3 regions of the Enterobacter sp. PL_is511 genome follow, and region 3 is predicted to be linked to each of the others. Evidence: predicted binding sites of a transcription regulator. Region 3 holds the regulator's gene; each other region holds the start of a gene.
The links. The regulator PurR, encoded in region 3, represses purine synthesis genes. The targets are predictions, from matches to a motif close to CANGCAAACGTTTGCNTG.
Positions count from the first base shown of each region.

Region 1: the regulator PurR is predicted to act here: its motif matches at 1,544-1,561, upstream of carA (glutamine-hydrolyzing carbamoyl-phosphate synthase small subunit).
Region 2: the regulator PurR is predicted to act here: its motif matches at 908-925, upstream of tusA (sulfurtransferase TusA).

Region 1 is NZ_JBVPGP010000022.1:62,503-64,772, reverse strand. Features, by position in the region: gene carB (carbamoyl-phosphate synthase large subunit) at 1-158, opposite strand, end outside; gene carA (glutamine-hydrolyzing carbamoyl-phosphate synthase small subunit) at 177-1,325, opposite strand; gene dapB (4-hydroxy-tetrahydrodipicolinate reductase) at 1,780-2,270, opposite strand, start outside.
Region 2 is NZ_JBVPGP010000014.1:79,413-81,682, forward strand. Features, by position in the region: gene AC0TN7_RS02350 (DcrB family lipoprotein) at 1-79, opposite strand, end outside; gene AC0TN7_RS02355 (7-cyano-7-deazaguanine/7-aminomethyl-7-deazaguanine transporter) at 152-817, opposite strand; gene tusA (sulfurtransferase TusA) at 985-1,227, shown strand; gene yhgN (NAAT family transporter YhgN) at 1,292-1,885, opposite strand; gene asd (aspartate-semialdehyde dehydrogenase) at 2,063-2,270, shown strand, end outside.
Region 3 is NZ_JBVPGP010000024.1:1,153,142-1,155,411, reverse strand. Features, by position in the region: gene AC0TN7_RS21095 (MFS transporter) at 1-105, opposite strand, end outside; gene cydH (cytochrome bd-I oxidase subunit CydH) at 269-358, opposite strand; gene purR (HTH-type transcriptional repressor PurR) at 656-1,681, shown strand; gene punR (DNA-binding transcriptional activator PunR) at 1,699-2,270, opposite strand, start outside.

The sequences.
Region 1 (2,270 bases), on a different contig from region 3:
GTCGCCGGGTTAGAGTTCACCAGGATAACGCGGTAACCCTCTTCGCGCAGGGCTTTACACGCCTGCGCGCCGGAGTAGTCGAATTCACAGGCCTGGCCGATCACGATTGGGCCAGCGCCAAGGATCAGGATGCTTTTTATGTCTGTACGTTTTGGCATTGTCTTCTCGGCTCCTGATTATTTAGCGGTCTTACGGTATTGCTCGATAAGTTCGATGAAGTGATCGAACAGCGGCGCGGCGTCGTGTGGGCCCGGGCTGGCTTCCGGGTGGCCCTGGAAGCTGAACGCTGGCTTATCGGTACGGTGGATGCCCTGCAGGGTGCCATCGAACAGCGACTTGTGGGTCACGCGCAGGTTAGCCGGCATTGAGGCTTCATCGACGGCAAAGCCGTGGTTCTGCGCGGTGATCATCACCGTGTTGTTATCGGTGTCTTTCACCGGGTGGTTACCACCGTGGTGGCCGAACTTCATCTTAACGGTGTTCGCACCGCTCGCCAGGGCCAGCAGCTGATGGCCGAGACAGATGCCGAATACCGGGATGTCGGTTTCCAGGAAGGACTTAATGGCGGCGATAGCGTAATCGCACGGCGCCGGGTCGCCAGGGCCGTTGGACAGGAAAATACCGTCCGGATTCATCTTCAGCACGTCTTCGGCAGACGTTTGTGCCGGCACCACCGTCAGGCGGCAGCCGCGGTCAACCAGCATGCGCAGGATGTTGCGCTTGGCGCCGAAATCGTAGGCCACCACGTGGAACGGCAGCTCGCTCTCTTTTTTCGCTTCCGGCAGGTCGCCTGAAAGCGTCCAGCTACCCTGAGTCCAGCTGTAGGCTTCAGCGGTAGTCACTTCTTTCGCCAGGTCCATGCCGTTCAGGCCCGGGAAGGCTTTCGCTTTTTCCAGCGCCAGCGTCGCATCGAGGTTATCACCCGCGATGATGCAGCCGTTCTGTGCACCCTTCTCGCGCAGCAGACGCGTTAACTTACGGGTATCGATATCGGCAATCGCCACGATGTTATGGCGCTTCAGGTAAGAAGAGAGGTCTTCGGTATTGCGGAAATTGCTGGCAATCAGCGGCAGGTCGCGGATGACCAGGCCTTGCGCATGTACCTGAGAAGATTCTTCGTCAGCAGCATTGGTGCCGACATTGCCGATATGAGGATAAGTAAGAGTAACGATTTGGCGAGAATAGGAAGGATCAGTGAGGATTTCTTGATAACCGGTCATTGAAGTATTGAAAACGACTTCCCCAACCGCCGAACCCGTTGCCCCTATGGCCCGACCGATAAACTGGGTTCCGTCTTCCAGAACCAATAGCGCTGACTTAATCAAAACACCCTCCAGAGAATATTCACTCACTTTATTTGCATATTAATTCATAACCATGTCATGGATCAATGCAAATGTGTTGCCAGCGGATTTTTGGCAAACGGCGGCATTCTGGGGATTTGGTGGGTAAAAGTCAACTCAAAACGGAGATTTTGTTTAGTCTTTTACAGGCCTGGCGAGAGGAATGCGGCTTAAGCGACAAAAAGATCAGGTAAATCACTGCGGAAAACGCTTGCGCGCCTGGTTTAATAAAAAATCAGCGGATGGAGCATCATAAAGTGGACCAAATGGTCAAAATTTACATTTCAGCAACGTTAAAACGCAGAAAGAGATAGATTTTTATAGGCTAATAGGATTATTTACTTTGAAACACTCAAAATAAAAGGGCAATAAATTATTGCCCTATGCAATCAAACAATTACGACTGCAATAACCACATCACGATGGGTAATAATGCTTACAAATTGTTGAGATCGAGCACGTCTCGCATATCAAAAAGGCCATCTTTCTTATTTTTCAGCCACAAAGCGGAGCGTACGGCGCCGTTAGCAAATGTCATTCGGCTGGAAGCTTTATGCGTAATCTCGACACGTTCGCCAATATCGGCGAACATCGCCGTGTGTTCGCCGACAATGTCACCCGCTCGCACGGTGGCGAAACCAATGGTGCCCGGTACGCGTTCGCCGGTGTGACCTTCGCGGGTATAGACCGCGCACTCTTTTAAATCTTTATCGAGTGCATGCGCAATCGCTTCGCCCATCGCCAGCGCCGTACCTGATGGCGCATCAACTTTGTAACGGTGGTGAGCTTCTACGATCTCAATATCGGTATAGTTGCCCATCACCTTCGCGGCCTTCTCCAGCAGCTTCAGCATGACGTTAACGCCCACGCTGAAGTTTGCGGCGAAGACAATCGCAATCTCTTTTGATGCATCCTGGATAGCCTGCT
Region 2 (2,270 bases), on a different contig from region 3:
TTTTCGTGTCGCTGTTATCACAGGCTGCAAGACCCACAACCAGCAGGCCAATCCCGACATATTTAACCAGATTGCGCATTGACTTCTTCCTTTCGATAAACGGCCATAACGGCTCATTCGCTCATCTTATCACAACTGATAAAGCTAACCTTTAACCTGCCTGCAATGCGGTGATTTCAGATTTATCTGCCAGCCTTTTCAGCAGCATATTGAGCAGTACGCCGTACATCGGCAGGAAGAAGACAATGCTGATGAGGACCTTGAAGCAGTAGTCCACCAGCGCGATTTCCATCCAGTGTTCGGCCATGAACGCATCCGGGCTGCGCCAGAAGGCGATGAAGAAGAAGGCCAGAGTATCGCTCACGTTACCGAACAGCGTGGAGGCGGTGGGCGCCATCCACCAGCGGTGATTTTGCCGCAGGCGGTTAAACACGTGCACGTCGAGGATCTGCCCCAGCGCGTAGGCCATAAAGCTGGCGGCGGCGATACGGGCGACAAACAGGTTAAAGTGGGTTAACGCCTCAAAGCCCTGCCAGCTTCCCATATAAAACAGAGACGAAATCACGTACGAGATGAACAGCGCCGGGAGCATGACCGAAAAAATAATGCGGCGAGCCAGCGGTGCGCCAAAGATACGCACGGTCAAATCGGTCGCGAGGAAAATAAACGGAAAACTGAACGCGCCCCAGGTGGTATGAAAACCAAAGATGGAGATCGGGAGCTGCACCAGATAGTTGCTGGAGGTGATCACCAGCAAATGGAAAAGCGAAAGCCAGAACAACGCTTTTACGCGCTGAGATTCGGAAAACGACGTCATATTGTGACCTTTTTATACGTTGGGGTGAGGGAACCCAATAAAAACCGCAGCATGATACTGCTTTGGCAGGACATTGCAATGGTTAGTTTTTACGCAATCGTTAACCTGGTTTGCATTGATCGCAACCGGGCGTAAACTACAGCCGTTTTTATCTGACCGAGAAGATCATGACCGACCTGTTTTCCAGCCCAGACCACACCCTTGATGCCCAGGGCCTCCGCTGCCCGGAACCGGTAATGATGGTACGTAAGACCGTGCGCAATATGCAGACCGGTGAAACGCTGTTGATTATTGCCGATGACCCGGCCACAACCCGCGATATTCCAGGCTTTTGTACCTTTATGGAACATGAGCTGGTGGCACAGCAGACCGAGGCGCTGCCGTACCAGTATTTGATTCGTAAGGGGTAGATGGGCTGTCCTCTGCGGCCTGATGCCCTCACCCCGGCCCTCTCCCACGGGGAGAGGGAGAAAGTCATCCTTTCATCCACGCCCGGATCCCGTCCAGGAACATCTGCGTCGCCATCATGACCAGAATCAGCCCCATCAGGCGCTCCAGCGCGTTCACCCCTTTCTCACCCAGCAGGCGCAGGAACAGGGACGACTGCAGCAGGATAATAAACGTCCCGCCCCAGGCGATCAGCAGGGCAATCACCAGATGACTCATCTGGTTCGGATACTGATGCGACAGCAGCATCAGCGTGGCCAGAATGGTCGGGCCCGCGACGAGGGGGATCGCCAGCGGCACAATAAACGGCTCTTCACCCGCAGGCAGGCCGCTGCTGCTGCCTTCCGCGCTCGGGAAAATCATCTTAATGGCAATCAGGAACAGAATAATCCCGCCGGAAATCGACACAGTTTCGGCGCGCAGGTTCAGGAATGCGAGGATCTTTTCCCCGGCAAACAGGAAGATAAACATCACCAGCAGGGCGATGAGCAGCTCGCGGATCATGATCGCCCGGCGGCGCTTCGGCTCGGTGTGCTTCAGCACCGACATGAAGATCGGCAGGTTACCCAGTGGATCCATTATCAGAATCAATAAAACCGCTGCGGAAATGATTTCACTCATGTAAATTATCCCTGAAATTCTCTATGGTTATTATGATAATTAGCTGTATTTCTGATTGTCGGGCAATCATCGATTAATTTCGCTTGCGACTTTGGCAGCATTTTGTAATGTGAAGCATATCCCAGTTCAATACTGGCTTGCACAAACAGCACACACCCTCAGCAGGAAAAAAATGCTATGAAAAACGTTGGTTTTATCGGCTGGCGCGGTATGGTCGGCTCTGTACTCATGCAACGCATGGTTGAAGAGCGCGATTTCGACGCTATCCGCCCGGTCTTCTTCTCCACTTCCCAGCTCGGCCAGGCTGCTCCGTCCTTTGGTGGTACCACAGGCACGTTGCAGGATGCTTACGATCTGGAAGCGCTGAAGGCGCTCGACATTATTG
Region 3 (2,270 bases):
CACGCCGCGGGCGATGACGGGCAGTAACCCCATCGGGGAGAATTCAGTGGTGCCAATCCCAAAAGCGCCAATCGCCAGGGCCAGCAGGGGAAAATTGATTTTCATGCGTCAACTCCGGATGCCGTGTCATGTGGTGACACAGAACAAAGAAGCGGAAAGCATGACATCAATCACAAAAAATGAGAAGTTAACAAAATGGCAAAAGATTTTTGCCAGAGAAGTAACAATCGGGTCGATCGGGAGGGAGAAGGCTCTCCCTCCGCGTAAATCAGTGCAGCGCAGCCGTCAGACCGGCCGCGACAATCAGAGCCAGCACAATAACGGTGGTGAACAGCGAAAACTTCAGATCGGAACTCATCAATTTTTCTCCTTTTAATCCCCCCACGAAAAGTGAGCCTGCTCATTTTTGCATAATTTACGTCAAAAATCTTCCTGGATTTAGGCTGATAAACACTTTACCTCTTCCCCTTTTCATCAAGATAGGACAAAATTCCACGCTAAATTTATTAGCGTACCGGCCATTGACCCCCTCCTGACGTCCCGTGTCGTTTTCCCGGCGTGCCGCAATTCAAGATTGCGTGATAAGGGTGAGAGAAGGCAAACGTTTACCTTCAAGTTTTTCAGGAGTTTAGGATATGGTCTGGAGTGACATTTAATGGCAACAATTAAAGACGTAGCAAAACGCGCAAACGTTTCCACTACAACCGTATCACATGTAATTAACAAAACCCGCTTCGTGGCGGAAGAGACGCGCAACGCCGTCTGGGCAGCGATCAAAGAGCTGCACTATTCGCCAAGTGCGGTTGCGCGCAGCCTCAAGGTTAATCACACCAAATCCATTGGATTGCTGGCCACTAGCAGTGAAGCGGCCTATTTTGCCGAGATCATTGAAGCGGTAGAGAAGAACTGCTTCCAGAAAGGCTATACCCTGATTCTGGGCAACGCATGGAACAGCATAGAAAAACAGCGTGCCTACCTGTCGATGATGGCGCAAAAGCGCGTTGATGGCCTGCTGGTAATGTGTTCCGAGTACCCGGAATCCGTGCTGTCGATGCTCGAAGAGTATCGCCATATTCCCATGGTGGTCATGGACTGGGGCGAAGCGCGCGCGGATTTCACTGATTCCGTTATCGATAATGCCTTTGAAGGCGGCTATATGGCCGGTCGTTATCTGATCGAACGCGGTCACCGCGAGATTGGCGTGATCCCCGGTCCGCTGGAGCGCAACACCGGCGCGGGCCGTCTGGCCGGTTTTATGAAAGCGATGGAAGAAGCGCTGATCAACGTGCCGGAAAACTGGATTGTGCAGGGCGACTTTGAGCCGGAGTCGGGCTACCGCGCAATGCAGCAGATCGTCTCCCAGCCACACCGTCCGACCGCCGTTTTCTGCGGGGGTGACATCATGGCTATGGGCGCGCTCTGCGCTGCCGACGAGCTGGGTCTGCGCGTACCGCAGGATATTTCCGTGATCGGGTATGACAACGTGCGTAACGCGCGTTTCTTCACGCCAGCGTTGACCACCATTCACCAGCCGAAAGATTCGCTGGGCGAAACGGCCTTCAATATGCTGATGGACAGGATCGTCAACAAACGTGAAGAGTCGCAGTCCATTGAAGTTCACCCGCGTCTTATCGAACGCCGTTCCGTTGCGGACGGTCCGTTCCGCGACTACCGTCGTTAATCGCTTTACGGGGCCAGCTATGCTGGCTCCCGTAACCATTCCCGGTTTAGCGTTTCGCTGTCTCCCAGATAATCCAGCAGCCAGGCCATCGCAGGCGAGACATCACTTTGCTGCCAGGTCAGGCAGCAGGCCGCATCCGGGAACGGATTCTCCAGCGTCAGCTCAACCCACTCTCCGGTATCGATGCGCGGACGCGCGAAATGAACGGGCACCATCGCGACGCACAGTCCGGCGCTGAGGCACGTCGCCGACGATTCCCAGTCAGGGGCCACCACCCGCCGCTGGTTGTCCAGAAGCCAGGTGATACGCTTCGGCAATGAACGGGAGGTATCCTCCAGCACCAGCGACGGCCAGTTGCGCAGCGTATCATCGCTGAGCGGCCCCTCCATCACCGCCAGCGGATGATCGCTTGCCACCACGCACTTCCAGCTCAGCATGCCCATATCGCGAAAGGCGTAACGTCCCCCGACCGGGATCGCCTGCGTGGCCCCGATTGCCATCTCTGCCCTGCCGTCCGCCAGCGCATCCCAGACGCCGTTGAACACCTCCTGCGAGACCCGCAGCTCGACATCTGAAAAATGACGATAGA